2 regions of the Kitasatospora sp. NPDC048298 genome follow, and region 2 is predicted to be linked to the other one. Evidence: riboswitches for the same ligand, from Rfam matches in the RefSeq annotation. Region 2 holds a riboswitch; the other holds the start of a gene.
The links. Region 2 has a riboswitch for cobalamin ahead of ACGF0D_RS19960 (prenyltransferase/squalene oxidase repeat-containing protein). Riboswitches for the same ligand answer to the same signal wherever they lie in the genome.
Positions count from the first base shown of each region.

Region 1: another riboswitch for cobalamin. It lies ahead of ACGF0D_RS02260 (ribonucleoside-diphosphate reductase subunit alpha); the one in region 2 lies ahead of ACGF0D_RS19960 (prenyltransferase/squalene oxidase repeat-containing protein).

Region 1 covers NZ_JBICYZ010000002.1:242,020-256,856, reverse strand. Annotated here, with positions in the region: gene ACGF0D_RS02300 (tetratricopeptide repeat protein) at 1-369, shown strand, start outside; gene def (peptide deformylase) at 413-1,054, shown strand; gene cseB (two-component system response regulator CseB) at 1,319-1,966, shown strand; gene ACGF0D_RS02285 (sensor histidine kinase) at 1,984-3,222, shown strand; gene ACGF0D_RS02280 (ABC transporter ATP-binding protein) at 3,387-4,148, shown strand; gene ACGF0D_RS02275 (ABC transporter permease) at 4,181-6,676, shown strand; gene ACGF0D_RS02270 (ferritin-like protein) at 6,732-7,793, opposite strand; gene ACGF0D_RS02265 (ribonucleotide-diphosphate reductase subunit beta) at 7,979-8,974, opposite strand; gene ACGF0D_RS02260 (ribonucleoside-diphosphate reductase subunit alpha) at 8,995-11,400, opposite strand; cobalamin riboswitch at 11,592-11,735, opposite strand; gene ACGF0D_RS02255 (hypothetical protein) at 12,069-13,070, shown strand; gene ACGF0D_RS02250 (glycoside hydrolase family 26 protein) at 13,255-14,703, shown strand.
Region 2 covers NZ_JBICYZ010000025.1:80,656-95,492, reverse strand. Annotated here, with positions in the region: gene ACGF0D_RS19980 (prenyltransferase/squalene oxidase repeat-containing protein) at 1-868, shown strand, start outside; gene ACGF0D_RS19975 (flagellar hook-length control protein FliK) at 898-1,377, shown strand; gene ACGF0D_RS19970 (hypothetical protein) at 1,443-1,790, opposite strand; gene ACGF0D_RS19965 (hypothetical protein) at 1,898-3,259, opposite strand; cobalamin riboswitch at 3,456-3,532, opposite strand; cobalamin riboswitch at 3,623-3,753, shown strand; gene ACGF0D_RS19960 (prenyltransferase/squalene oxidase repeat-containing protein) at 3,921-6,662, shown strand; gene ACGF0D_RS19955 (hypothetical protein) at 6,710-7,789, shown strand; gene ACGF0D_RS19950 (CbiQ family ECF transporter T component) at 7,800-9,020, shown strand; gene ACGF0D_RS19945 (ABC transporter ATP-binding protein) at 9,017-10,660, shown strand; gene ACGF0D_RS19940 (ECF transporter S component) at 10,657-11,505, shown strand; gene ACGF0D_RS19935 (hypothetical protein) at 11,522-11,839, shown strand; gene ACGF0D_RS19930 (adenosylcobinamide amidohydrolase) at 12,282-13,034, shown strand; gene ACGF0D_RS19925 (3-hydroxybutyryl-CoA dehydrogenase) at 13,161-14,027, opposite strand; gene aceB (malate synthase A) at 14,067-14,837, opposite strand, start outside.

The sequences.
Region 1 (14,837 bases), on a different contig from region 2:
TACGTGGTGCTGCTCCAGGCCGCCACCGCCGGTGACCGGGACGCGCTGGAGCGGCTGGTCGCCGACGCCGGCTACGCGGCCGAGGACTGGACGTCCTCGGTGCGGCTGCTGTGCCGGGCCTGCTCGGAGAGCCGGATGGCCTCCGACGACGGCGTCGCCGCCCACCACGACCCCCACGACGACGGCGACGCCGCCCACCCAGGCCACCTCAGCCACCTCAGCCAGGGCGGCGCGGCCGGGATGTCCTGGCTGGTCGAGCGCGAGTGCGGGATCGCCGCCCCGGCGCACCTGGTGCGCACCCTGCTGGACCGCTGGGTCGCGGCGGCCCCGGGAAGCCGGGCTTACCGGGATCTCGAAGAGGTGTGCTGAGTACCCTGGTGAGGTAACGCGTACACCTACGGAAGCGGAAGACATGGCGGAGCAGGCCGAGCAGCACGAGCACGAGCACGACGTGGAGGGGACGGCGCCCGAGACGCCCGTGAAGGTGATCGGTGAGGAGCCCGACCTCAGCAAGGGCACCGCGCGTCCGATCACCGTCGTCGGCAACCCGGTCCTGCACCGCGAGGTCAAGGACGTCACCGTCTTCGACGGTGAACTGTCCGCGCTGATCGACGACATGTTCCAGTCGATGTACGCCGCCGAGGGCGTCGGCCTCGCCGCCAACCAGATCGGCGTCGACCTCAAGGTCTTCGTCTACGACTGCCCGGACGACGACGGCGTGCGCCACATCGGCCACGTGATCAACCCGGTGCTGGAGGAGTACCCGGCCGACCGCCGCCGCGTCCTGGACGACGGCAACGAGGGCTGCCTCTCCGTCCCGACCGCCTACGCCGAGCTGGCCCGCCCGGACTACGCCGCCGTCACCGGCGTCGACAAGGACGGCAAGGAGATCCGCGTCGAGGGCACCGGCTTCTTCTCCCGCTGCCTGCAGCACGAGACCGACCACCTCTACGGCACCCTCTACATCGACAAGCTGTCGAAGCGGGACCGCAAGGACGCCCTGCGGCAGATGGCCGAGGGCACCCCGAAGTACGCGACGGTGCCGAACGCGTAAAGCCCGGAGGCGAGTCGGGGGCCGGCACGGGGGAATCCCGGGCCGGCCCCCGCGTTTCGTATCGGCCGGGTATCAGGGGGCGCTCGGCCCGGCATCGACGTGGGCGGCGGGGCCTTCGCGTCCGCTTTCTGCCGTATCGTTCCCCTGGCCGCCGCCCCCTGCAGCGGACCGTTCCGCCCCGTGAACTGGAGCCCTCCGCCCGTGTCCTCGCCCGAGCCCTCCCCGCGCCCCGTCCGTGTGCTGCTGGTCGAGGACGACGAGCTGATGCGCCGCTCCTTCACCGTCGCCCTGGAGCGCTACGGCTACGAGCTGCGGGCCGCGGCGGACGGCCTCACCGGGCTGGAGCTGTTCCGGGACGAGCCGTTCGACCTGCTGATCCTCGACGTGATGCTGCCCGGCCTGGACGGGATCGGCCTGTGCCGCAGGGTCCGGGAGAGCAGCCTGGTGCCCGTGCTGATGATGTCCGCGCGCGGCGACGGCCTCGACGTGGTCGCCGGCCTGGAGGCCGGGGCCGACGACTACGTGGTCAAGCCGGTGGACACCTATGTGCTGGTGGCGCGGATCCGCTCGCTGCTGCGGCGGGCGACGTACGCGGCGGCCGCGCCGCCGGAGGAGGCCGCCGGCGGGGAGGTGCTGGTCTTCGGGGACCTGAGCGTCGACACCGCCGGGATGGAGGTGTCCGTCGGCGGGAAGCCGGTGGCGCTGACCCCGACCGAGCTCAAGCTGCTGCTGGAGTTCGCCGCCCACCCCGGGGTGGTGCTGGAGCGGCACACCCTGCTGCGCAACGTCTGGGAGTACGGCTGGGACGGCGACAGCCGGGTCGTCGACCTGTGCGTGCAGCGGCTGCGCCGCAAGCTCGGCCGGGACCGGATCGAGACGGTCCGCGGCTTCGGCTACAAGCTCAGGCGCTGAGCGCGGTGCGTGCCCGGATGAAGCGCCCGGCGTCGCTGCGCCGGAAGATCGCCGCGCTGGCCGCCGCCACCGCCTGCCTGGTCGCGGCGGCGGTCGGGCTGCTGGTGCACCTGTGGACGGCACAGGACATCCGCGCCCGGGCCGAGGCGCGGGCCTTCAACACGGTGTACTCGGCGATGGACGTCTACCGGCGCACGGGCGCACTCGCGGACGGGGCCGAGCTCGACCCGCCCGACCTGCCCGCGGAACTGCGGCACCCGGCCGACGACCGGCGGCACACCGCCTACGACGGGCGGGCCGAGGGGAACGTCGGCCCGAGCTACTGGGCCGCCCAGCGCACCGGCGGGCCGGGCAGCCCGGTGCTGGCCGTCCGAATCAACATGGCGCCGGAGCTGTCCGACCTGCCCCGGCTGGACGTGGCGATGGCGGTGGCCTCGCTGGTCGCGCTCGCGGTGGCGCTGCCGCTCGCCGGGTACGGGGCCGGGCTGCTCGCCCGCCGGCTGCGGCGGGTCGCCGAGACCGCGGGCCGGATCTCCGCCGGGGACCTCGACGCCCGGACCGGCCCCACCGGGGGCGGCGACGAGGTGGCCGAGATCGCGGCGACGGTGGACGCGATGGCCGACAGCCTCGGCCGACGGCTGCGCACCGAACGGCAGTTCACCGCGGACGTGGCGCACGAGCTGCGCACGCCGGTCGGCGGGCTGCTGGCCGCCGTCGACCTGCTGCCGGACGGGGAGACCGAGGACCTGATCCGGGCCCGGGTGCGGGACCTGCGGGGACTGGTCGAGGATCTGCTGGAGGTCTCCCGGCTGGACGCGGGGGCGGAGCAGCCGGTGCGTGTCCCGGTGCCGCTGGGGGAGGTCGTGCGGGAGGCGGTGGCGCGGACCGGGTTCGAGGCCGAGGTCTCCGTGAAGGACGCGGAGCCGGTGGAGACCGACCCTCGGCGGCTGGAGCGGATCGTCCAGAACCTGGTGGTCAACGCCCATCGGCACGGCGCGGCCCCGGTGCTGGTCACCGTCGAGGGCCGGACGGTCGTCGTGCGCGACCACGGCCCCGGCTTCCCCGCCGAGCTGTTGCTGCACGGTCCGCGCCGGTTCCACACCGGCGCCGCCGAGCGGGGCGCCGGGCACGGGCTGGGGCTGACCATCGCGGTGGGGCAGGCGCGGGTGCTGGGCGCGGAGTTGAGCTTCGCCAACGCGGGGGACGGCGGCGCGGGAGGCGGCGGGGCGGTGGCCACGCTGCGGCTGCCGGGCTGAGCGCCCGGCCGCTACCGGACTGCCGCACAGCGGAGCGGTCCCTGATACACGGCGGGCCGGGGCGCTGATACGTGGCTCGGACACCATCCGAAGTGCAGTGATTCGCACTTCGGACAGGAGCCCCCCACGTGATCGCCACCCCCCTCGGCCCGCAGAACCCGAACGTGACGCCGGGAATCGCGGCCGCCACCGCCGACCTGACCAAGGTCTACGGCGGCGGCGACACCCGGGTCACCGCCCTGGACGGGGTCAGCGTCGCCTTCCGGGAGGGCGAGTTCACCGCGATCATGGGCCCGTCGGGCTGCGGCAAGTCCACCCTGCTGCACTGCGCGGCCGGGCTGGACACCCCCACCTCGGGCTCCGTGCGGATCGGGACCACGGAACTGGGCGGCCTGAACGACCGGCGGCTCACCCGACTGCGGCGCGACCGGGTCGGGTTCGTCTTCCAGGCGTTCAACCTGCTGCCCACGCTGACCGCGCTGGAGAACATCACCCTCCCGCTGTCGCTGGCGGGGCGCAGGCCCGACAAGGCGTGGCTGGACCGGGTGGTGGCGATGGTCGGCCTCTCCCAGCGCCTCGGGCACCGCCCGGCCGAGCTGTCCGGCGGGCAGCAGCAGCGCGTCGCGGTCGCCCGGGCGCTGGTCGCCCGCCCCGCGATCGTGTTCGGCGACGAGCCGACCGGCAACCTCGACTCGCGCTCCGGCGCCGAGGTGCTCGGCTTCCTGCGGGACTCCGTACGGGAGTTGGGGCAGACGGTGGTCATGGTCACCCACGACCCGGTGGCCGCCGGGTACGCGGACCGGGTGGTGTTCCTGGCCGACGGGCGGCTGGTCGACGAGATGGCGCACCCGACGCCGGACCGGGTGCTGGACGTCATGCTGCGTTTTTCCGGGGGGAACCCCGAGACCCCCGCCTTCGCCGGCTGAACCCGCGCCCCCTCTACCTCCGAAAGCTGCTCATGCTGACCACAGCCCTGCGCAACGTCCTCGCGCACAAGGCCCGGCTGCTGATGACCGTGCTCGCGGTCTGCCTCGGCGTCGCGTTCGCCTCCGGCACCCTCGTCTTCGCGGACTCCACCGCCGCCGCCCAACGCGCCGCCGCGTCACGGAACTTCGCCGACGTCTCCGTCACGGTGACGGGCAAGGAGCCCGGCGTCCTGACCGACGCCCTCGCCCGCCGGCTCGCGGACGTGCCCGGCGTCGCGGCCGTGCGGCCCACGGCGGACGGGAGCGCCACCCTGAACGCGGCGGACGGCACCCCGCTGCGGGTGAAGCGGGGAGCGAACCTCGCCGCCGCGTACGAACCCGGGCGCCACCCGCTGGTGGAGGGCCGGGCTCCGGCCGGTGCCGAGGAGATCGCCGTCGACCGGGGTACGGCGGACGCGGGCCGCTTCCACCTGGGCGACACCGTCACGCTGGCCACGGACGGCCCGGTGCTCACGGCGCGCCTGGTCGGGATCGTGAGCACCGCCGACACCCGGGTCACGGCCGGCGCCACCCTCACCCTGTTCGACCGGGCCACCGCGCAGCGGCTGTTCGCGGCGCCCGGGGGGTACACCGGCATCGACCTCGTCGCCGCTCCGGGGACCGACGAGTACGAGCTGGCCGAGCGGATCGGGGGGATGCTTCCCGCCGACCGGGCCGAGGCCACCACCGGGCGGGCGCAGGCGGAGCAACAGGCCGTCTACGTCGGCACGTTGACCCGCGGCTACCAGAAGATGCCGATGGTCTTCGCCGGGGTCTCGCTGTTCGTCGGGTCGTTCCTGGTGGTCAACACCTTCACCATGCTGGTGTCGCGGCGCAGCCGGGAGATCGCGCTGCTGCGGGCGGTGGGGGCGACCCGGCGCCAGGTGGTGCGCTCGCTGCTGGCCGAGGCGGCGCTGGTCGGGCTGGTGGCGTCGGCGGTGGGGTTCGCGCTCGGGCTCGGCATCGCGGCCGTGATGCCCGGGCTGCTGAGCGGGGACGGCAGCCGGCTGCCGGAGGGCCCGCTGGTGATCGGGGCCCGGCCGGTGGCGGCGGCGCTCTTCGTCGGGGTCGGGGTGACGGTGTCGGCGGCCTGGCTGCCGTCGCGGCGGGCGGCGCGGATCGCGCCGGTCGAGGCGCTGCGGGCGGCCGCGCGGCCGGCGGACGGGTCGAAGGTGCGGGCGGTCGTCGGAGCGGTGCTGTTGCTGCTGGGCTTCGGGTTGTCGGTCTCGCTCGCCGGCTCGGCGAAGGACGCCTCCGAGGAGAACCTGCGCAGTGCGATGCTCGGCTGCGGGGTGCTGGTGGTGGCGCTGATCGTGCTGGCGCCTTCGCTCGCCGGCCCGGTGATCCGGCTGACGGGACGGCTGACCGGCCGGTTCGGCACCGCCGGTGTCCTGGCCCGGCAGAACGCCCTGCGGGACCCCCGCCGTACCGCGGCGACCGCCGCCACCCTACTGATCAGCACGGCGTTGGTCAGCGGGCTCGCCACCATCGGCAACTCGACCGGGCAGGCCCTGGACCGGCAGACGGCGGACGGGCTCGGCGCCGACTACGTGATCAGCACCGGCGACACCATGACGGGCATCGACCCGGCGGCCGTCGGGCGGGTGGCCGGTGTGCCCGGGGTGCGGGAGGCGAGCGCGGTCGCGGACTCGACGGCGGTCGTCGGGGGGCGGGTCCGGGAGATCTCCGGCGTCGACGCCGGCGCTGTCGGTCAGGTGATGAAGCTCGACTTCGTCAGCGGCTCGGCCGAGGACCTCGGACCAGGCCGGATCGCCCTCTCCGGCAGCGTCGCCCGGGAGAGCGGGGTGAGCACGGGCGGGCAGGTCGACGTCCGGGTCGGCCGGAGCAAGGAGTTCGCGAAGTACACCGTGGCGGGCGTCTACCGGGACAACCCCACCGCGCGGGACGCCGTCGGTGCCCGGGAGGACGTGCAGCGCGACGGCTACAAGCCCGGCTCCGTCCAGCGGATCCTGGTCCGGGCCGACGGCACCTCCACGGACGCGCTGCGCGCGGCGGTCGGCAACAACCCGCTGCTGAAGGTGCAGGACCGCTCGCAGCTGGTGCACGAGGCGGCGGGGACGACGGGTGACCTGCTGACGCTGATGTACGGGCTGCTCGGCATCGGTGTGGTGATCGCCGCGCTGGGGATCGTGAACACCCTGGCCATGTCGGTCGCCGAGCGGACGCGGGAGATCGGGATGCTGCGGGCCATCGGTATGGATCGTGCCGGCGTCCGTCGGATGATCCGCCTGGAAGCCGTGACGGTCGCCGCCTTCGGCACTCTGCTGGGGTTGGCGGGCGGCCTGTTCGGCGCCTGGGCGGTCGGCGCCCTGGCGGGCGGCGCGATGGACGGGTACGCGCTCGCCCTGCCCTGGGGGACGCTGGCCCTGGTCTGCCTGGGCTCGCTGGTCATCGGTGCGCTGGCGGCCGCCCTGCCGGCGCGGCGGGCGGCGGCGCTGAGCCCGCTGGAGGCCGTCGCGGAGGGGTGACGCACGGCTCGGCCCCCGCCCGGCGTTCGTGCGCCGGGCGGGGGCCCGCGTGCGGTCAGCCGGTGACGAAGAGCCACTCCGGGCCGTAGGTGAAGCGGGGGTCCGCGGGGAGCTTGATGGCGTTGATCCGCTGGGCGGTGTCGGCCAGGTCGCTCATGTTCCCGATCGCGGTGAAGAGCTCGTTCGGGTTGCCGCCCCAGGCGTGTTCGAGGGAGGTCAGCATGGTGCTGTAGGTCGAGTTGAAGTCGTGCAGCAGGGCGGCGGTGGACTGGTCGGGCGCGTTGCCGGGGTCGTTGGCCCAGCCGCCGGCGGGGACCCGGGCGACCGGCGAGGTGTCCGGGAGCGGCACGTCGGGGCCGGTGAACTCGAACGTCCCCGTCGCCGGGTTCTGCACGAGCTTCTTGCCGACGGCGATCTCCTTGAACGCGTAGTAGTGGGCGAGTTCGCCCGGGGCGCCGGGGAAGGGATTGTCCGGGGAGGCCGTGGTGCCCTCGCCCTGGGTCTGGATGATGTCGATCGCCTTCAGAACGTCGTCGATGGTGTTCATCGCGACGATGTCGTTGCCGGCGCCGTGGCCCGACCCGAGCGGGAAGGTCACCTGGTTCTGCCCGGTCAGCAGGTGGGCGAAGTTCGGGAAGACATTGGCGATCCGCTGGTAGAACGCGCCGATCGTGTTCCCGTCGGCGGCGAAGGCGAGCGGGTTCTCGGGCTTCTCGATGTCGGAGAAGAGGCCCGCCGACTCCCGGGTCAGCCCGCCGAGGGAGACGATCAGCCCCGGGTTGACCCCACCGGGCAGCTCGCCCGGGTACTTGGGGACGGTGGCGGGGTCGGTGAGGACGACGGTGCCGCCGATGCTGGTGAGCATGTTGCAGACCAGACCGAAGTGCGACATCTCGTCGAAGACGATCTCGCGGATCGTGTGGCGGACGGGCTGGGAGTCGTCCTGGCTGGTGATCGACCAGAGCGCGGTGGCGTAGGGCGGGATGGTGGAGAGCTCCAGCATGATCGCCCGCTGCAGCGCGTCCTTGAGCTCCTGCTCGGTCCAGTCCCCCTCGGCCATGCTCATGAGCTGGACGATCGCGTCGCTCTCGTAGTCCAGGATTCCGGTCGCCGCCATGGTGTTCCCCTTTCGCTCGGCTGTGCGCCGGACCGTAGCCGGAGGCGGGCCGTGCCCGGACGCATGCCGCCGGTGCGGCCGAGGAGTTCATCCGGACGGGCGGCGCGCGGAGCGGCCGCCTGAAACGACAGTGGTGCCCCGCACGGGCTGTCGCCGTGCGGGGCACCACTGTCATGCGCGCTTCTTTAGAAGTCGTCGTCGAAGGACACCGAGCCCTCGACGGCCACCTGGTACGCCGACACGCGGCGCTCGAAGAAGTTGGTCAGCTCCTGGACGTTCTGGAGCTCCATGAAGCCGAACGGGTTCGTCGACCCGTACCGGATCGGCAGGCCCAGGCGGGCCAGGCGCTGGTCGGCGACGGCCTCCAGATACTGGCGCATCGACTCGGTGTTCATGCCGGCCAGGCCGTCGCCGCAGAGGTCCTGGGCGAACTGGAGTTCGGCCTCGACGGCCTCCTCCAGCATCTCGGTGACCTGCTTGGCCATCTCGTCATCGAAGAGGTCGGGCTCCTCCTCGCGGACGGTGTCCACGACCGACATGGCGAAGTCCATGTGCATGGACTCGTCGCGGAACACCCAGTTGGTGCCGGTGGCCAGGCCGTGCAGCAGGCCGCGGCTGCGGAACCAGTACACGTAGGCGAACGCGCCGTAGAAGAACAGGCCTTCCACGCAGGCGGCGAAGCAGATCAGGTTCAGGAGGAACGCGCGGCGGTCGTCCTTGGTCTGCAGCGAGTCGATGTGGTCGACCGCGTTCATGTACTTGAAGCAGAACTTGGCCTTCTGCGCGATCGACGGAATGTTCTCCACCGCCGCGAACGCCGCCGTCCGGTCCTCCGGGTCGGGCAGGTAGGTGTCCAGCAGCGTCAGGTAGAACTGCACATGGACGGCCTCCTCGAACAGCTGACGGCTCAGGTAGAGCCGCGCCTCCGGGGAGTTGATGTGCTTGTAGAGGCTCAGCACCACGTTGTTGGAGACGATCGAGTCGCCCGTCGCGAAGAACGCGACCAGTCGCCCGATGAGGTGGCGCTCGCCCTCGTTGAGCTTCGCCAGGTCGGCGACGTCGGAGTGCAGGTCCACCTCCTCCACCGTCCAGGTGTTCTTGATGGCGTCCCGGTACCGGTCGTAGAACGACGGGTAGCGCATCGGGCGCAGGGTCAGCTCGAAGCCGGGGTCGAGCAGCATCTTGCGGTCTTCAGGGGTGCTCACTGGCAGGCCTCGCAGGACTCGGGGTTCTCCAGGGAGCAGGCGATGGCGGCTTCCTGCTCCGGGGTGAGGGAGGGGGTGTTCACGGGCACCGGCGCGGCGGCCCGGGCGGTGCCGGACGCGGCCTGGGCGATGCGGGTGGCCGGGCGCGAACGCAGGTAGTAGGTGGTCTTCAGACCGACCTTCCACGCGTAGGCGTACATCGAGCTGAGCTTGCCGATGGTCGGCGCCGCCATGAACAGGTTCAGGGACTGGCTCTGGTCCAGGTACGGCATGCGGGCCGCGGCCAGGTCGATCAGGGCGCGCTGCGGCAGCTCCCAGGCCGTGCGGTACAGCGACCGCACCTCGGCCGGCAGCCAGTTCAGCTCCTGGACGGACCCGTTGGCGTCGCGCAGGGCGTCGCGGGTCTGCTGGTCCCAGACGCCGAGCTCCTTGAGCTCGCGCACCAGGTACGGGTTGACCTGGAGGAACTCGCCGGACAGCGTCTCGCGCTTGAACAGGTTGGACACCTGCGGCTCGATGCACTCGTACACGCCGGCGATGGAGGCGATGGTCGCGGTCGGCGCGATGGCCAGCAGCAGCGAGTTGCGCAGGCCGGTCTCGGCGATCCGGGCGCGCAGCGCCGTCCAGCGGTCGGCCCACTGCGGGGCGGCCGTCGGGAAGTGGTCGATGTGCAGCTCGCCGCGGGCGGCGCGGGTCTCGCCGTACGCCTCGTGGCGGCCGAGCTGCTCGGCCAGGTCGGCGGAGCGCTCGTACGCGGTGAGCATGATGCGCTCGGCGATGAGGGTGGAGAGGGTCTTGGCCTCGGCCGAGTCGAAGTCGATCCGCAGCTTGAAGAAGACGTCCTGGAGGCCCATCACGCCGAGGCCGACCGGGCGCCAGCGGGAGTTGGACGTCCCGGCCTCGGTGGTCGGGTAGAAGTTGATGTCCACCACGCGGTCGAGGAAGGTGACGGCGGTGCGCACGGTGGCGTCCAGCCGCTGCCAGTCCATCGCGCCGATCAGGTCGTCGGCCGAGGCGCCGGCGGCGACGTGGGCGCCCAGGTTGACCGAGCCCAGGTTGCAGACGGCGGTCTCGGAGTCGTCCGTGACCTCCAGGATCTCGGTGCACAGGTTGGAGGAGTGCACCGTGCGGCCCGGCAGGGCGGTCTGGTTGGCGGCGCGGTTGGAGGCGTCCTTGAAGGTCATCCAGCCGTTGCCGGTCTGCGCCAGGGTGCGCATCATGCGGGCGTACAGGGTCTGCGCCGGGATGGTGCGGACGGCCTTGCCGGCCTGCTCGGCCTTGCGGTAGGCCTCGTCGAAGTCGGCGCCCCACAGGTCGACCAGCTCCGGCACGTCGGCCGGGGAGAACAGCGACCAGTCCTCGTTGGCGTTGACCCGGCGCATGAACTCGTCCGGGATCCAGTGCGCCAGGTTGAGGTTGTGGGTGCGGCGGGCCTCTTCGCCGGTGTTGTCGCGGAGCTCCAGGAACTCCTCGATGTCGGCGTGCCAGGTCTCCAGGTAGACGCAGGCCGCGCCCTTGCGGCGGCCGCCCTGGTTGACGGCGGCGACGGAGGAGTCGAGGGTGCGCAGGAACGGCACGATGCCGTTGGACTTGCCGTTGGTGCCGCGGATCAGGCTGCCACGCGAGCGGATGCGCGAGTAGGACAGGCCGATGCCGCCGGCGTGCTTGGAGAGGCGGGCGATCTGCGCGTAGCGGTTGTAGATCGAGTCCAGGTTGTCCAGCGGCGAGTCGAGCAGGTAGCAGCTCGACATCTGCGGGTGCCGGGTGCCGGAGTTGAAGAGCGTCGGCGAGGAGGTCAGGTACTCCAGGCGGCTCATCAGGCCGTACAGCTCGGCCACCTCGCGCACCGACTGCTCGCTGTCGCCGACCGCCAGGCCACAGGCGACGCGGAGCAGGAAGTGCTGCGGGGTCTCGATCACCTTGCGGGTGATCGGGTGGCGCAGCAGGTAGCGGGACTGCACGGTGCGCAGACCGAAGTACTCGAAGCGGTCGTCACCGGTGGTGTCGATCAGCGCGTCCAGGGCGGTGGCGTGCTTGGCGACGAAGTCCGCGGTGGTGTCGCCGATCAGGCCCTCGGTGTGGCCGACGGCGATCGAGGCGGAGAAGGACACCGAGCCCTGGCTGTTCGCCTCGTCGACGATCTCCAGGGCGAGCAGGCGGGCGGCCAGCTTCGAGTACTGGGGGTCCTCGGCGATCATCGATGCGGCGGCGTCCACGGCCAGCCCGCGCAGCTCGGCGAAGTCCGAGCCGGCGTGGCGGCCGCGCAGCGCGGCGGCGGCGACATGGCCGGGGTCGACCTCGGTGAGGTCGGTGCTGCGGTCGGTGAGCAGCCGCAGCAGGGCGCCGCCGGGGTCGGAGACCGTCGGGTCGGTGAAGGCGGTACCGGTGCCCTGGGTGGGCAGGGTGGCTGAGGCGGCGGTGGTCAAGGCGCTCTCTCCTGGCGGCGATCGGCGGCGGTGATCGGGGGCCACCGGGCCGATCGGGGCAGGGGAGCACGGCACGAACGCAGACGGCGTCGCGCGACGGTGACTCCCCGGCCCGCCCGCGAGGCCCGGAGGGGTACTGCTCGTGCCGGCGCGGCCTCTGCGGGAGGGCCGTGGCGCACGCTGCCGGCAGGTCATCGGACTCGCGGGTACGGCTGCTGGAGCCGCCCGCACACCGCTGCGGGGCAGTCCCGGATTCGCACCGGGTTCCCCTGCATCGACAGCAGAAGCGAGCATACATGTAGTGGTGTCTCCCTGAAGCGACCCCAGATGTAGTACGGCGCCGCGTGTCGGGGCGATGACCGGTGGTACCGGAAACGTGGCCCCGGATGGCTGTCCGAGGCCCCGGAACCGGGCCGGGGGCGTCCTGGTTTCGATACGGAATGGTCACCGGGAGGATCGGCGGACGCGAGGATGCCCTACGATCTGGGCGCATGAGCGACGGAACTGGCGTACCTGGGCAGGGGCCGCAGGGAACGCCTCCCGCCGGGCCGGGGGGCGCACAGAGTCAGCAGCCGGTGGTACCTGGTCCGGTACCGCCGCCGAGCGGGGGTTTCGGGCCGCCGCCGGCCTCGTACGGGCCGGTCGTGCCGGCGGCGCAGCCGGTCGCGCAGCCCATCCCGCCGGTGCCGCAGCCGGTCGCGCCCGCGCCGCAGCCGGCTCCGCCGGTCGGGCAGCCGCCGCACGCCCAGCCGCAGGCGCAGCAGCAGCCGCCGCAGCCCCAGCCGGCCCCCCAGCCGCAGCCCCAGTGGCACCTCCAGCAGCAGCCCCAGCAGCCGGTCCCGCCGCAGCGGGCCGAGCCGGACTGGGGCGCACTGGCGGACCGCAACGAGGCCGAGGGCAAGCGCCGTCGCCGGATGAGGGTCATCGGCGTGGTGGCCGCGGTCGCCGTGGTGGGCGGCCTGGCCGCCGGCGGTGTGGTGCTCCTCAACGGCAAGAAGGACGACGGCTCCCCGACGGCCGCCAAGAGCACCCAGCCGGTCGTGTCTCCGAGTACGTCCGGCACGCCGGGCGGCCAGCCGGAGGACCCGTCCAAGCCGATCTGGGAGGCCGCCACCGACCCGGCGCCGCAGGACGCGGGAGCGCTGTTCTCCGCGCCCCAGGTGACGATCAACGGCGCCACCTGGAACCGGACCGTCGTGGCGCTGGACTCGCCCTGCTGGGACGGGAACTCCACGACCGGCGGGCTGGGCAAGGTGCTCGGCGACCAGGGGTGCCAGCAGGTGCTCCGGGCGACGTACGTCTCCGGTGAGAGCGCGGTCACCGTCGGGGTGGCGGTCTTCGACCGCAAGCTCCAGGCCGAGACCGCGCTGAAGAACTTCACCGGGCAGCTCAAGGGCGCGCCGGCGGCCGGGTCGCCGGCCTTCTGCGCCGGTGCCGGCTGCACCGGCACCCACAACAGCCTGGGCCGGTACGGCTACTTCACGGTCGAGGGCTCGGCGAAGGGCGGCAACGCCCCGGACGCCACGGCGACCGCGGCGGCCTCCGGGTTCGCGGAGCACGTGAAGGGGCAGTTGCTCAAGCGCGCCAAGGCCGCGTCCTCGGCCGCGCCCGGCGTCCAGGGCACCGCTCCGGCCTCGGCGGGCTGATCCGCCGGGGCGTCCCGCGGGCGGGCGCGGCGGGCTGATCCGCCGTGACACCCCGGCCCCCGGCCGACCGTTCGCGCAGGCCGGGGGAGTGTGGCAGGCTCTCGGGACAGTCATGTCGTACGCGTTTCCGGTTGCGTCCGTGGGGGGCGGCGCCGGCGAGCAACCGGAGGAGCGGTCCGTGGCCATGCCCAGAGCCCTGCGCGGCAAGCCCGCCGTCCTGGCCGCGGCCGGGATCGTCGCCGCCGCGGGAGCGGTCTTCCTGCTGGACCACGACGGCCGGGCCGACGGCGAACAGCCCCCGCGCGTCCCGGTGTCGGTCGGCCTGCCCGGGCGCACCCTGCCGCCGGAGGTGGGCCGGGACCTGCTCGCCCGGGATCCGCAGGCCTCGCCGAACGCCCGCGCCGTCCAGCAGTTCCTCGCCGACCTGGAGTCCCAGGCCCGCACCGGGCAGAGCGGCGGCACGGTGATCGGCCAGCACGTCGAGGCGCACAACGAGCGCAACAACCCCGAGTACGGGGACTACCGGGGCACCAAGCAGGTCGGCTACTACTACAAGAAGGCCGCCGACATCACCGGCAAGCTGCCCGGCTTCGTGGAGACCGACCTCGGCCCCGGCTACGGCCAGAACGGCTGGGGCGTCGGCAACCCCCGCTCCTACTCGGCCGGCCGCTGGCCCACCTGCCGGGCCGGCTGGCAGTACACCGACGACGCCATCGACCTGCTCTCCGCCGTCTGGAACGGCCACCCGCGCGCCGAGGACGGCGGCTACGGCGCGGCGGGCGTGCAGCAGAACTGCGACGGCAGCAGCACCGAACTGCCCGACAACGGCGGCGGCCCGGCCGGGATCGTCGGCATGTCCTTCCACCAGCCCTACCCCGGTTCGGACGTCAAGTCCTTCGACCGGGTGCTCTGTTCGAACTCGCCGGCGGCGAAGGACCCCGACTGGTTCGGCCGGGTCGTGGACAGTGCCCACGACACCCCCGAGTACCGGGCACTGATCACCGACCTGTCCTACCTGGCCGACCACCTGGAGTACCTGGCCGCCCACGACGTGCCGGTGCTGCTGCGCCCGTACCACGAGATGAACGTGCTGGACTGCTCCCGCCGGTTCTGGTGGGCGGGCCAGAAGCCGGCCGACTACCAGGCGCTGTGGAAGATCACCTACAGGTACCTGGTGGAGACCCGGGGGCTGCACAACCTGCTGTTCGTCTGGACGCCGGTGTCCTGGGACGGCGCCCCGGGCGTGGACCCCTGGGACTACTACCCGGGCGGCCAGTACGTCGACGTGGTCGGCGTGGACGACTACAGCGGCAGCCCGGCGCACCCGATCGGCACCGGTGAGGTGTGGACCAAGCGGTACTACGACGGGCTGTCCGCCTACGGCAAGCCGCGGATGCTGGCCGAGTCCTTCGCCGTCCCGGTCAACTCCCGCCAGCCGGAGACCCTGCGGCGCACGCCCTGGACGATCTGGACGGTCTGGGGGCAGTCCCTCACCGCGAACAACCTGACCCCGGACCAGCCGCGCAACTCGGCCGCGGACGTCACCGCCACGTACCGCAGCCCGCTGGCGCTCACCGGCGGCTCCGGTCCGTTCGGGGCGAACGTCGACTGGGGTGGCCTGCACGTGCGCTGAGCCGACGCCACCTCCGGCGCGGTGCGGCGGGTGGTGCCGCGGGGCTCGGCCTTACGGGTGGAATTCCGGCGCGGTTGTGCCGTGTGGCATCCTGTGGCGGCGAAGCCGAGGGTGGGCCGACGGCCGGGACGGGC
Region 2 (14,837 bases):
CCCCGACCAGGGCCTGACCATCGACGCCGTGCTGGCCTTCGCGGCCTCGCGCAGCTCCGACGAGGCCGCCGCCAAGGCGACCGCCTGGCTGGCGAAGCCCGAGATCCTCTCCGGCTACCTCGGCGACGGCACGACCGAGGCGTACGCGGGCGCGACCGCCAAGCTGCTGCTCGCCGTCGAGGTGCGCGGCGCGAACCCCGCGAGCTTCGGCGGCGTCGACCTGCCCTCGCGGCTGCGCTCCCTCCAGACCACGGAGGGGCGCTTCTCCGACCGCTCCCAGTGGGGCGACTACAGCAACGCCTTCGGCCAGTCACTGGCCCTGATCGCCCTGCACCGCACCCCCGGTGACGCCCCGACGGCGGCCGTGGACTTCCTCGCGAACAGCCAGTGCGCGGACGGCGGCTTCCCCCTCTCCTTCGGCCAACCCACCTGCGCCGGTGACCCGGACGCCACCGCCCTCGCCGTGCAGGCCCTCGCCGCCACCGGCCGCACCGCCAAGGCGAACACCGGCCTCGACTGGCTGGCCGCCCACCAGAACGCCGACGGCGGCTTCGCGGCCGCGGGGGCCACCACCTCCAACGCCAACACCACCGGCCTGGCCACCCAGGCGCTGCTCTCCGGCGGGCGCTTCGGCACCGGCCTCAAGGGCTGGAGCCGGCTGGTCAAGTTCCAGCAGGGCTGCTCCGCCGATCCGGCGGTGCGGGGCGCGGTCGCCTACGACGCGACCGGTTTCAACGCGGCCAGCGGCACCCGGGCCACCGCGCAGGCCGTCCTCGGCCTCGCCGGCACCCCGCTGTCGACGCTCTCCGCCGCCGGCGCGCGTCCCGACTCCCCCACCCTGGCCTGCCCGGCACCGGCCACCCGCTGAACGAGCCCGAGACTGCGAGGAGTTCACCGATGACCGACACCGTAACCGCATCCCGCCCCGCCCGCCGCACGCTCGGCTCGATCGCCGCCGCCGCGGCCCTCACCGCCGGCCTGCTCGGCGTCTCCGCCGCCCAGGCCCCGCAGGCCCGGGCCGCCGCCTGCAGCGGCACCACCGGCGTCACCGTCGTGGTCGACTTCACCGCCGTCGGCGGCGGCATCCAGACCGGCTGCGCGCCGGGGGACCCCGCCAGCGGCCTGGCCGCGCTGACCGGCGCCGGGTTCTCGTACGCCTTCCACCCGCGCTACCCGGGCTTCGTCTGCACGATCAACGCGCTGCCGACGACCTGCACCAACCCGACCGGCAGCGCCTACTGGTCGTACTGGCACGCCCAGCACGGCGGCCCCTGGTCGTACAGCAGCCTGGGCGCGGGCAGCTACAACCCGGCGCCGGGTGACGTCGAGGGCTGGTCCTTCGGCGCCGGCGCCCAGCCGGGCATCACGGCGCCCTGACGTCCGACGCGACGCCGGTGCCCCGGCCCCTGCCACGTGGGGGCCGGGGCACCGCGTGCCCGGGTTCACCTGCCGTGCGCCACCCTCCGGCGGCGGACGAAGCGCTCGACCAGCAACACGGTGGCGACGGCCGCCACGGTGAACAGCAGCGTGTTGGCCACGATGCCGGCCGTGGTCAGCCAGCCGGGTTCCTCGCCGTTCGGCAGTGTGGTCTCGGTGAACAGTCCGCCGATGCCGGTCAGCACCCCTCGTGCGAGGTAGACGGCGGCCAGCGCGACGAGGCCGACGGGAAGGGTGAGGACGATCGACGCGAGGTAGTAGCGCCCGTTCTCCGTCAGCCCGCCCAGGACGGCCAGCCCGCCGACCAAGGCCACGTAGCCGCCTGCCACCCATCCGGAAACACCCGTCGGCATCCGTTCCCCCTGTCCTGTGGTCCGGCGGCGGATCCGTCGGGCCGTCGTGGTTCTGCCCCGCCGGAGGGGAGGCGACCCGTGGTCGGCTCCCCTCCGGCGCCGTGCGGTCAGCTGCCGTAGCGCAGCGAGACGGTGTCGCCGAGGTGGACCGTGGTGGCCCGGGTGGCGCCGGTCACGGCGCCGCCGTCCAGGCTGACCTGCCAGGTGGACGAGCCGCTGTTGGCCGTGCCGTTGAGCGCGGTGACGGTGCCGCCGCCGGTGGACGGCGTGACGGAGGTGACGCAGCCGCCCGGGGTGGCGCTGCCTGCCGCGTCGAGGACGTCACCGAGGGTCGCGGTGGTGCCGGTCGGGGTGAGGGTGACGGCGCAGACCTTGGGCGTGCCGGTGCCGTCGTCGACGACCAGGGCGAGCCTGGCGGCGGTGCCGGCGGTGAAGCCGGTGGTGGCGGCCCAGGTGGGTTCGCCCGCGATGGTCGGGGCCGGCGGCGTGGCGGTGAACCCGGCCCCGGCGACGGCGCGCAGCCCGTCCACGGAGGCGTAGGGGGACGGGGTGGTGTCGGTGGGCAGGTACTTGAAGCCGCCGCCGGGCTTGAACTGCTGGGCGATGAGGAAGTCGACCGGGGTCTTGCCGGTGCCGCTGGTGAAGTCGGCGCCCTGGGGGTTGATGCCGCAGGCGTTGAGGCCGGACACGGCCCAGCCGTTGGAGTCGGTGTTCACGCCGAACATGGCGTTGAACGCCCCGGACGAGGCGAGCTTGCCCTTGAGGAAGTTCTTGGCGGCGACGATCGCGGGATCGGTGTTGGGCACGCCGCCGGCGCACAGCGAGGCCATCGCGGCACCGGTCATGTCGATGTCGCTGCCCTGGGCGAGCGCGGTCGGGTCGCCCGCGGCCTTGCTGTAGTTCCAGCCGCCGTCGTTGTGCTGGTTGGCGCGCACGGCGGTGACGGAGGCGTTCAGCAGGGCCTGCGGGGCGCGCTGGGCGCCGGCCTGGGTCTTCGCCCCGGCCAGGGCGAGCAGGCCGAAGACGGTGCCGTTGAAGTTGGCGGACGGGCCGTAGTAGCCGGGCTCGGCGCTCTGCCAGTAGGCGACCGCGTCGGCGATCAGGTTGCGGCCGGGGCCGACCCGGGCCGGGTCGATGCCGGCCGCGTAGGAGTTGAGGATGCCGCGCTCGTAGTCGGTGACCACCGGCGAGCCGCCGGGCCAGCCGGCGGCGGCGAGCTGGTTGCGGTACACCAGGCGGGCGTTCTTGGTGGTGTCACCGCCGGGGGTGACGTCCGCCGCGGCGGTGCCGGCGGCCGCCAGCGCGCTGAAGGCCCACTCGTTGGAGAGCCCGCCGGTGGCGTAGCTGCCGTCGGCGGCCTGGAGGGACTTCAGGTAGGTGACGCCGGTGCTCTTGGAGGTGGCTATCTGGGCCGGGGTGGCCGTCGCGTGGGCGGGGACGGCGGTCAGCAGCAGGGCTCCGGCCGTCAGGGCGACGGTGGCCGCGGAGGCGGCACGGGCCGTGGTGGTCCGCTTCGGGGTGGGGAGGGGCACGGGTCAGGCTCCTTGGGGTGGCGGGCGCCGACCCTGCCCCGGAGGCCCGGCGTCCGTTCGGGAGCGCGCGACTGCCGGAGCGGTCGCCGCCCGGATCGCGTGGGCCGGCATTCGCCGTGGTGCGCGGCCGGGCGGGCATTCGGGCTCGGGACGGCTCGACCGCCACCCCACACCGCTGCGCGTCAGCCCCGGAGTCGCACCGGGTTCCCCCACTCGGCCACCGCGGACGCTACCGCACGGCGGACCGGCCGACGAGGTGGTGTGACCTACCTGACGACCCGTTGACTCGCCGTCGGACGCCGTGGTCTGATGAATCGGTTTTTCGCCCTCGGCATTCAGGGGAAGCCGGTCCAACTCCGGCGCTGACCCGCAACCGTAGACCCACCACCGGTGGGTGAGCCGGAATGCCTGGACCGGGGGTCTGTTCACACAGCACTTGCGTCGTCGCGGACTACGACGCAGCTCTTGACGGCCCCGTGTTCACGTCCACGGGCGGCCGTAGGCTGCGCCGTGGTCTCCCGCGTCGACCGACCGGGGAGTCGTCGTGAGGGTCAGCAGCAGTCGCGCACGTCACAGAAACCGGGACCTCGGGTCCCTGGTGGTCGCAGGCACCGTCGCGGCCGCCGCCTGCGGCACGGTCCTGCTCGGGCTCCCGGGCACCGCCGCCGCCGACCCGGTCGAGCAGTGCACGGCGACGACCGGCGCGATCGTCGCCGTGGACTTCACGCACTGGGGCGGCGGTGTCGTCCGGGGCTGCGACGCCCACCCCACGACCGGGATGAACCTGCTGCACAGCGCGGGCTTCACCACCGCCGGGACCGAGCACGACGGGCCCGCCTTCATCTGCCGGCTCGGCACCGGAACCTTCAACGGCGGCGTCCAGTACCCGACGCCCGCCGAGGAGCCCTGCGTCAACACCCCGCAGGCCACCGCCTACTGGTCGTACTGGATCGCCGAACCCGGCCAACAGACCTGGTCCTACAGCCGGTTCGGCGCCGGGACGCAGCAGCCCAAGCCCGGCGAGGTCGAGGCCTGGGTGTACGGCGGCACCGACATCGGCGGCACCAGCGGGGCGCCGAGCTTCACCCCGGACTCCGTGCGGGCCAAGAACGGCGGCCCCTCGCCCTCCACCTCGCCCTCGGCGACCCCGACCCCGACCGCCACCCCGACCGGGCCCTCCGCCACCGGTGACCCGGCGGCCGCCGCCGCGTGGCTGGCCGGTCAGCTCGTCGGCGGCGACCACATGGAGAACTGGGCCGCCCCCGGGCCGGACTACCCCCGGACCGCCCTCACCGCCGTCGCGCTCGCCGCCTCCGGCAGCCAGGACCCGGCCCTGCGCAAGGTACTCGCCTTCCTCACCGCCCGCACCGACGCGTTCCTGTACCCCGACGGCCCGAGCGCCCAGCCCGACACCAGGGCCGCCGCGCTGCTGGCCCTCGTGGCCGAGAGCACCGGCGGCGACCCCCGCTCCTTCGGCGGCCGGGACCTGATCGCCGCGCTCACCGACCACGTCTGCACCGCGGCCGGCGAGAACGGCAGGTGCACCGCCGCCGGCGACTTCCTCGGCGCGGCCTCGCCCTGGGTCCAGTCCCTCGGCGTCATCGCCCTCCAGCGCGCCGGCGTCACGCCGCCCGCCGCGGCACTGGCCCGCTTCACCGCCCTCCAGTGCGCCGACGGCGGAATCGCCGGATCGATGATCGTCGCCGGTGAGCACTGCGAATCCGACCCGCTCACCACCGCCATGGCCGTCCTCGCCCTGCGCACGGCCCCCGGGTACGAGGCGGCCGCGCGGAAGGCCGCCGACCAGCTCGCGGCGAGCCAGCAGCCCGACGGCTCCCTCCTCCCGTACGCCGGCGCCCCCGGCGACACCCTCAGCACCGCGAGCGCCGCCCAGGCGTTCAAGGCCACCGGCCAGGGCGCCCACCGGGCCACCGCCACCGCCTGGCTCGCCGCCCTTCAGAACAAGGACGGCGGCTTCGGCCCCGACGCCTCCACCACCGACCCCGACGCCGCCGCCACCGAGCAGGCGATCCTGGCCCTGACCGGCACCGACCTCACCAGCGTCCGGCACAACCCCGACGGCACCGGCACGACGCCGACCCCGCCCGCCGGACGGAAGCCCGACGCCGCCAGGGGCAGCGCCTACCTCACCGATCCGGCCCGGCTGATCGACGGCCACTACTACGAGGGCTTCCCGGCCTTCGCCGACTTCGGCCTCACCATCGACGGCGCCTACGCCCTCGCCGCCACCGGCACCGACGACGCCGCGCTGCGCGGGATCGTCGACTTCCTGGACCAGCAGGGCAAGGACGCGAGCGAGCGCACCGTCAACACCTGGACGGGCATCGGCACCGAGTACGCCGGCGGCGGCTCGATCGGCAAGGAGGCGCTGCTCGCCGAGGTGGTCGGACGCGACCCGCGCGCCTTCGGCGGCCACGACCTGATCGCCGCCCTCGCCGCCCTGGTGTGCACGAAGGCCGATCCGAGCACCGGCTGCGACGCCCCGGGCAACTACGGCTACGCGACGTCGGTGTTCTCCCAGGCCCTCGGAATCATGGCCCAGCTCCGGGCGGGGGACGCCGCCAACGCCGCCCCCGCCATCGCCTACCTGAAGGGCCTCCAGCACCAGGACGGCTCCTGGCCGAGCCTGATCCCCGCCACCGGCGACTCCGACGTGGACAGCACGGCGATGGCCGTCATGGCCCTCGCCCTCGTCCCCGGCGACGACGCCGCAGCCCGGGCCGTCGACCAGGGGCTCGGCTGGCTCGCCGCCCAGCAGCTGCCCGACGGCGGCTTCCCCGGTGCGGCCGGCCACTCGACCAACTCGGCGGCCCTCGCCGTCCAGGGCATGACGCTGCGCAAGGCCGCCTACGAGGGCCAGATCGCCAAGGCGCTCGATTTCCTGGCCGGCCAGCAGAACAGCGACGGCGGGTTCAACGTCGCCTCCGCCGGGCAGCCGGGCTCGGACGTCCGCGCCTCGACGCAGGTGCTGGGCGGTGCCACCGGGATCTCCTTCGGCACGCTGGCCCGCAGCCTCCAGGGCACGCCGACACCCACGCCCACGCCGACCGGGACGGGCACCCCGACCGGGACGCCGACCGGCACTCCCCCGGCGACGCCCACCGGCACGGCGAGCCCGACCGGTCCCGCCACGACGACCACGCCGGCCGTGGCCGTGGACGGCGGCTCCCAGGCCGGGAGCGGCTCCGGCGGCCTGGCCCGTACCGGCACCCAGGCGCTGGCGCTGACGGCGGGTGCCGGCGCGCTGACCGCGCTCGGCGCCGCGGCCGTCCTGATCGCCCGTCGCCGTACCGCGGCCGCCCCGGGGCGGCACCGGTGAGCCGGGCACTCGGCGGGCGCCTCGCGCGACTCTCCGGGGCGGCGGCCCTGACCTTCGCCCTCGCGTGCGGCGGCGTCGCCGCGGGCACGGCCCCGGCGTCCGCGACATCGCTGCCGATCGACCAGTGCACCACCACCTCCGGCGTGGTGCTCGCCGTGGACTTCGGCAAGTGGGGCGGTCCGCTGCTGCGGTCCTGCGGAACCACCCCGACCACCGGCTACACCCTGCTCAACCAGGGCGGTTGGAAGACCACCGGGACCGGGCACGACGGTCCGGCGTTCATCTGCCGGATCGGCTACAGCGGCTTCCAGGGCGGCAAGCAGTACCCGACCCCGGACCAGGAGAAGTGTGTCCTGACGCCCCCGGCAACCGCCTACTGGTCGTACTGGCACGCCGACCCCGGGCAGAACACGTGGTCCTACAGCCAGCTCGGCGCGATGCTCTACCAGCCGAAGCCCGGCAGCGTCGACCTGTGGATCTTCGGCGGCACCAACATCGAGGGCACCGAAGGCCGCCCGACCTTCTCACCGGACAGTGTCCGGGCCCACAACACCACCCCGGGCGGTTCGGGTACCGACCCTCAGCCGCCCCAGCCGCCGGCCGGGGGCTCCTCGGGCGGCACGAACGGCGGCACGAACGGCGGCTCCGGCGGCTCCGGCGGCGGGACATCGGGCGGCGCCGGTTCCTCCGGCGGCTCGGGCACCTCCGCGGGATCCGGTTCCTCCGGCGGGAGCGCCAACGGTGCGTCCGGCGGCGTGAAGCAGCCGCCCGCGGGCGGCGCCGCGGGCGGTCGCCCCGCGCCAGGGAGCCCGTCGGCCGAGGCCCCCGCACCGTCCGCCGCGGACCCGGGCGGCGTTCCCACCGAGCCGACCGCCCCCGCCGAGACGCCCGCCGCCCAGCCGACCGACACGCCGTCGGCGACCGCCACCGACACCGCCGTCGCGGCCACCGGGGCCCCGACCTCCACGAACGCGGCCGGTCCCGCCGTGGTGGACGCCGCCCCGGCGGCCGACGCACCGCACAAGACCGGGTCGATGCTCCCCGCCCTGATCGGCGCCGTCCTCCTCGCGGTGGTCGGCGTGGCCACCCTGGTCGCCGCGCGGCAGCGGCGCCGACGGGCCGAGTGATCCGGTGACCATGCTCGACAAGCACGATTCCCCACGGCACGGCACCACCGCGCGCGCCGCGGGGGGCCGGCGCGTCCCACGGAACCTGCACCCGCTGGCCTGGTGGGCCTGGGCGCTGGCCCTGGCGACGGCCGCCAGCCGCACCACCAACCCGCTGCTGCTCCTGCTCGTCCTCGCCGTGCTCGGCTACGTGGTCACCGCCCGCCGCAGCGAGGCCCCGTGGGCACGCGGATTCGGCTACTACCTGTGGGTGGCGCTGACCGTGGTCGCGATCCGGGTGCTCTTCCGGTGCGTCTTCGCCACCGGCATCACCCCGAACGACCACCTGCTCTTCTCCCTGCCGCACATCCCCACCCCCGACTGGTACGCGGGGATCCGGATCGGCGGACCGGTCTCCCTGGAGGCGACGCTCTCCGCGGCCTTCGACGGCCTGCGGCTGGCCTGCCTGATCTGCTGCATCGGCGCCGCCAACACCCTCGCCAACCCCAAGCGGGCCCTGCGGGTGCTGCCCGGCGCGCTGTACGAGCTGGGCGTCGCCGTGACGGTGTCGCTCAGCGTCGCGCCCCAGCTGGTGCAGAGCGTCCAACGCGTCGCCCGGGCACGGCGGTTGCGCGCCGGTCGGCGCAAGGGCGTCCGGGCGCTGCGCAGCATCGTGGTGCCGGTCCTGGAGGACGCGCTGGAGCGCTCGCTGCACCTGGCCGCCGCGATGGACTCCCGCGGCTACGGACGCTCCGGCACGGCCTCCCGGCGCTCCCGCCGGCTCACCGGCGCGCTGATGCTGCTCGGCATGTGCGGCCTGTGCGCCGGGGTGTACGGGCTCCTCGACGGCACGGCTCCCGCCGCACTCGGACTGCCGGCCTTCCTCGCGGGCGCCGTGCTCTGCGTGGCGGGCCTGCTGCTCGGCGGCCGGCGGGTGCGGCGCACCACCTACCGCCCGGACCGCTGGCGGGCCGCCGAATGGGCGGTCGCCGGCTGCGGGGTGACCGCCGCCGTCCTGCTGTTCGCCACCGTCGGCTACGACGCCACCGACCTCAACCCCTCCCTCTACCCGCTGACCTGGCCTGCGCTGCCGCTCGTCCCGGTGCTGGCCCTGCTGCTGGCGGGCGCTGCCGGGATCGTCTCGCCGCCGCCCGGCCGTACGCCGGTGGCCGCCGGCGCACCCCGCGGGGCCGGCGACACACGCACCGACCGCACACGTACCGACCGCACGACCTCCGAGGTGAGCACGTGATCCGATTCGACCAGGTCAGTGTGGTGTACGACGGCGAGGGCACGCCCGTCCTGCGCGACGTCGACCTGCACGTCCCGGAGGGCGAGCTCTGCCTGGTGGTCGGCCGCACCGGCGCCGGCAAGTCCACCCTGCTCAGCGCCGTCAACGGCCTGGTGCCGCACTTCACCGGCGGCACCCTCCGCGGCCGGGTCACCGTGGACGGCCGCGACACGGCCCACCACCCGCCGCGCGAACTCGCCGACGTGGTCGGTGTGGTGGGCCAGGATCCGCTGGCCGGCTTCACCACCGACACGGTGGAGGAGGAACTGGCCTACGTCATGGAGCAGTTGGCGATCCCGCCGGACGTCATGCGCAAGCGCGTCGAGGAGACCCTCGACCTGCTCGGCCTGGCCGACCTGCGCCACCGCGCCCTGCACGAGCTCTCCGGCGGGCAGCAGCAGCGCGTCGCCATCGGCTCCGTGCTCACCGCCCACCCGCGCGTCCTGGTCCTCGACGAACCGACCTCCGCGCTCGACCCGACCGCCGCCGAGGAGGTGCTGGCCGCGATCACCCGGCTGGTGCACGACCTCGGCGTGACCGTCCTGCTGGCCGAACACCGCCTGGAGCGGGTCGTCCAGTACGCCGACCGGGTCGCCTACCTGCCCGGCGACGGGACGGTCGTGCACGGGCCCCCGGCGGAGGTCTTCCGGCACACCGCGATCGCGCCGCCCGTCGTCGACCTCGGCCGCCTGGCCGGCTGGCGGCCGCTGCCGCTGTCCGTCCGGGACGCCCGCCGCGCCGCCGGGCCGCTGCGCGAACGGCTCACGAACGTGCCGGTTCCCCCGCCGCGCCGGGCAGCGGTGGCGGGGGAACCGGTGCTGGACGCCCGGGGCGTGGTCGTCCGGTACGGGCCGGTGGCCGCCGTCCGCGACGTCGACCTGGTGCTGCGCACGGGCGAGGTCACCGCGCTGATGGGCCGCAACGGCTCCGGCAAGTCCTCGCTGCTGTGGGCCCTGCAGGGCTCCGGACCCCGGCAGGGCGGCAGCGTGAAGATCACCGGCGCCGAAGGAGGGAAGGCCGAGGACCCCAAGCGCCTTCCCGCGGCCAGGGCCCGGCAGTTGGTCGGGCTCGTCCCGCAGACCCCCACCGACCTGCTCTACCTGGAGACGGTCGCCCAGGAGCTCGCCCAGAGCGACCAGGAGGCCGACCGCGCGGACGGGCCGACCGCACGGCGGATCCTGGACCGGCTGGCCCCCGGGATCCCGGACGACACCCACCCCCGGGACCTCTCCGAAGGCCAGAAACTGGCCCTCGTCCTGGCCATCCAACTGGCCGCCGCACCAACGGTCGTACTGCTGGACGAGCCCACCCGCGGGCTCGACTACCAGGCCAAGAAGGCGCTCACCGGCATCGTCGACGCCCTCGCCGCCGAAGGCCGTACCGTCGTGGTCTCCACCCACGACGTCGAGTTCGTCGCCTCCGCCGCCGACCGGGTGGTCGTGATGGCCGAGGGCGAGATCGTCGCCGACGGCCCGACCGCCGAGGTCATCGTCGCCTCGCCCACCTTCGCCCCGCAGACCGCCAAGATCCTCGCCCCGCTGCCCTACCTGACCACCCGGCAGGTCGCCGAGGCCCTCGAACCGGCGGAGGCCACCCGGTGACCGCCGTCCGGATCCCCGGCCGGGCCCGCGTCGTCGTCGCCCTGGCCGCCTTCATCGGCCTGGTCGCCTTCACCTGGCCCTTCGTCGTCGCCCCCGGCACGTTCGGCTCCAACTACGCCCCGCCACTGATCTTCGGCGCCCTGCTCGTCCTGGTCCTCGCCGTCGTCATCGCCGAGATCTCCGCCGGCGGCATCGACGCCAAGGCCCTCGCCATGCTCGGCGTCCTCTCCGCCGTCAACGCCGGACTCCGCCCCCTCGGCGCCGGAACCGCCGGGGTGGAGACCGTCTTCTTCATCCTCGTCCTGGCCGGCCGGATCTTCGGCCCCGGCTTCGGATTCACCCTCGGCTGCACCTCGCTCTTCGCCTCCGCCCTGCTCACCGGCGGCGTCGGCCCCTGGATGCCGTACCAGATGTTCGGCTGCGCCTTCGTCGGCATGCTCGCCGGACTGCTGCCGAAGGCCCGGCCCCGTCTGGAGGTGCCGATGCTGGCCGCCTACGGCGCGTTCTCCGGCTACCTGTTCGGCTTCCTGCTCAACCTCTCCTTCTGGCCGTTCGCCACCGACCCGAACAGCTCCATCGCCTACCTGCCGGGCCTGCCCTTCACCGAACAGTGGCACCGCTACCTGCTCTTCGACCTCGCCACCTCGCTCGGCTGGGACACCGGCCGCGCCGTCACCACCTTCACCGCCGTCCTCGTCGTCGGGCCGGCCGTCCTCACCGTCTTCCGCCGCGCCGCCCGCCGCGCCAACTTCGAGCCCACGGTGCGCTTCGAGGCAGCGGACGCGCCCGGAGCACCGACGGACCCGGGAACCGCCGCACGGCCCGCCGACGCGGCGTCCACCTGAACCGAGAGGTCAGCACGTGACCAAGCGCGAGAAGCCCCGCACGGCGACGGTGGACGGCGTCGACGTCATCCTCCTCACCCCCGGCCAGCATGCCGGACTGGAGTCGGCCCGCCGCCAGCTGGGCGGAGCACAGGCACACGTCGCGAGACTCCGGCTCGACCTGCGACGCAGTCAGGAACTGCTGGGCGAGGTCGAGCGGGTGCTGGCGCACCTGCCCGTCGGCCAGGTCGAACCGGCGGGCGGCCCCCTGGCCGAAGGACGCGGGATCGCCGACCTGCTCGCGGACATCCGCGCGCTCCTGCCGCACACTCCGGCCTCCGAGAAGAGGCCCTGACGGCTGCCGTGGCGGGCGCCGCTGCGGGTGACGGTCGGGTTCGACGGCTCCACCCTGCTACGGCCGGGGGCTGGCCTCCTCGAAGGCCACTGCCGCACCAGCGCGGACACCGTGGAGGACATGGACCAGGACCTCGGCGCGGCGGACGACCCTTGGGCCGGGACGGTTGAAGCAGGACGGGCATTCGAGGACCCATACCCGGCCGTTGCGGACCGCGGGGAGTATTCGAGCCTGCCCGCAGGACGGCCGGTGATCCAGCATGCCAATCTGTGGAATCCGTACACGCCCGGCCTGTGGATCCGCGGATTCCGCGGACCGCTAGGATCCGCACGAGCCCGCCGGTCGGTGATCACCGGAGGCCCCGGGAGGGCCGGAGGGACCGCATCCCCGACGTTCCGAGGTGAGGACAACGGAAAGCTTCGTGCCGGACGCCCGGCGACCCGTGGTCCTGCGACGTGCCCGGTCGGAGGACGGATCGTGCCGCCACCAGCTGGTGTGGAAGGCCGGCCCGGGCTGGCGGATGGTCAGCAGCGCGGTCCTGGGCGGCGGGATCGGCGAGCGCGGCTGGGTGCTGAACGCCCAGGTCCGGGCGGGCTACGACCGGATGGACCCCGACCGGCATCTGGCGGAACTCGCGGAGGCCGAAGGCCTGCGCGGGCCCGGCGTCGGGCTGATGACCGCGGCGGAGGTCGACGACTCCACCTGGGCCGAGGACAACGGTGCCGTCGCCCTGGTGACGACCGGCATCGGTGTCCCGACCTGGGCCGCCGCCTCCCCCACCGCCGCCCCGGTCCCCGCCGTCCCGGCGCCCGCCCGGTACGTTCCCGGCACGATCAACATCCTCGCGGTCGTTCCGGCGCCGGTGTCCGATGCGGGCCTGGTGAACCTGCTGGCGACCGCCACCGAGGCCAAGGTGCAGGCTCTCCTGGACGCCGGCTACGCCTGTTCGGGCACGCCGTCCGACGCGGTGTGCGTGGCGGTCCGGGCACCGGACGCGCGTGGGGAGGTCGATCCGTTCGGCGGCCCGCGGTCGCTCTGGGGCGCCCGGCTGGCCCGGGCGGTGCACCGCGCTGTCCTCGACGGGGCGGAACGCGATCGCGGCCGACGGGCGCGCGGACCCGCTGCACCTCACCAGGGTCCACGGCCGGAGTGCTGCCGCGGGAACGTCCGGCCGGCCCGGTACGTCACCGGGTGAGTGGTTCGAGGGCGGCCGGGTCCCAGGACGACGCCGTCTCGACGAGTCGGACCGACAGCACAAGGCCTCGCCGGTGCCCGGCCTTCCGCGACAGGGGCCGGGCACCGGCGAGGCGCGCGCCCTTCGCTACACCGCTCGGTGCGAGTGGAACCCGCGTCCGCTCTTGCGGCCGAGCAGCCCGGCCTCGACCATCCGGGAGAGCAGCGGCGGCGGGGCGTACAGCGGCTCCTTGTACTCGTCGTACATCGAGCGGGCGATCGCCTCGACGGTGTCCAGGCCGATCAGGTCGGCGAGCCGGAGCGGCCCCATGGGGTGGGCGCAGCCGTGGACCATGCCCGCGTCGATGTCCTCGGGGCTGGCGTGGCCTGCCTCGGCCATCCGGATCGCGGACAGCAGGTACGGCACCAGCAGGGCGTTGACGACGAAGCCGGCCCGGTCCCGGGACCGGATGACGTGCTTGCCGAGCACCTCGGCCGCGAAGGTCTCCACCCGGTCGAGGACGGCCCGTGCCGTGTGCAGGGAGGAGACCAGCTCGACCAGCGGCATCACCGGGGCCGGGTTGAAGAAGTGCAGGCCCAGCACGTGGGAGGCCCGGCCGGTGGTGATGCCCAGGCGGGTGACGGGGATGGCCGAGGTGTTGGTGGCCAGGACTGCGTCCTCGGCGAACAACACCTTGTCCAGGGTGCCGAGGACCTCCCTCTTGACTCCCTCGTCCTCGACGACGGCCTCGACGACGAGCTGACGGTCGGCCAGCGCCTCCAGGTCGTCGGCGAACAGCAGGTGGGCCCAGGCGTCGGTGCGCTGCTCCTCGCTGATCCGGCCCCGGTCGACGGCGCGGTGCAGGGAGCGGTCGATCCGGCTGCGGGCGGCCCTCAGTGCGGTCGCCCCGTTCTCGCAGACGATGGTGTCCAGGCCGGCACGGGCGAAGACCTCGGCGATGCCGGAGCCCATCTGCCCGGCGCCGACGACGGCCACACGGCGGATGTCGTTCATGCGGTTGCCCCCTTCGGGGTGGATGCGGACGGGGGTGGGTCAGGCTGCCGGGGCGGTGGTGCGCACCAGGTGGCGGGCGTAGGCCTCGGTGGTGAGGAATGCGGGCAGGTCGGCGCCGAGGGCGGTGTCCTCCAGGACGCGCACCGCGTCGTCCACCAGCGCCGGGTCGGCGCCCTCGGCGAGCAGCGTGGCGCGTTCCCGGTCGATGTGCCGGCGCACCAGGTCGGGGGTGGCGAGCGAGCCACCGGTGAGGCGGGTGCAGTGGTGCTGCCACTGCCAGAGCTGGCAGCGGGCGATCTCGGCGGTGGCGACGTCCTCCATCAGCCCGAAGACGGCGACCGCGCCGGCACCGCCCAGCCAGGCCGTCAGGTAGCGCAGGGCGACCGCGACGTTGGCGCGCACGCCCTGCTCGGTGGGCAGGCCGGTCGAGAGCCGCTGGACGCCCAGCAGGTCGGCGGCGGTGACCTCGACGTCCTCGCGGGTGCGGTCGAGCTGGTTCGGGTGCTCTCCGAGGACGGAGTCGAAGGCGGTGCGGCAGGTGGCCACCAGGCCGGGGTGGGCGACCCAGGAGCCGTCGAAGCCGTCACCGGCCTCCCGCTCCTTGTCGGCGCGGACCTTGGTCGACGCGACGGCGTTGGCCTCCGGGTCACGCTGCGGGATCGCGGCGGCCATGCCCCCGATGGCGTGGGCGCCGCGCCGGTGGCAGGTGCGCACCAGCAGATCGGTGTAGGCGCGCAGGAACGGCTGGGTCATGGTCAGGGAGGCCCGGTCGGGCAGGACGTACCGGGGGCCGTGCTGGGCGAAGTTCTT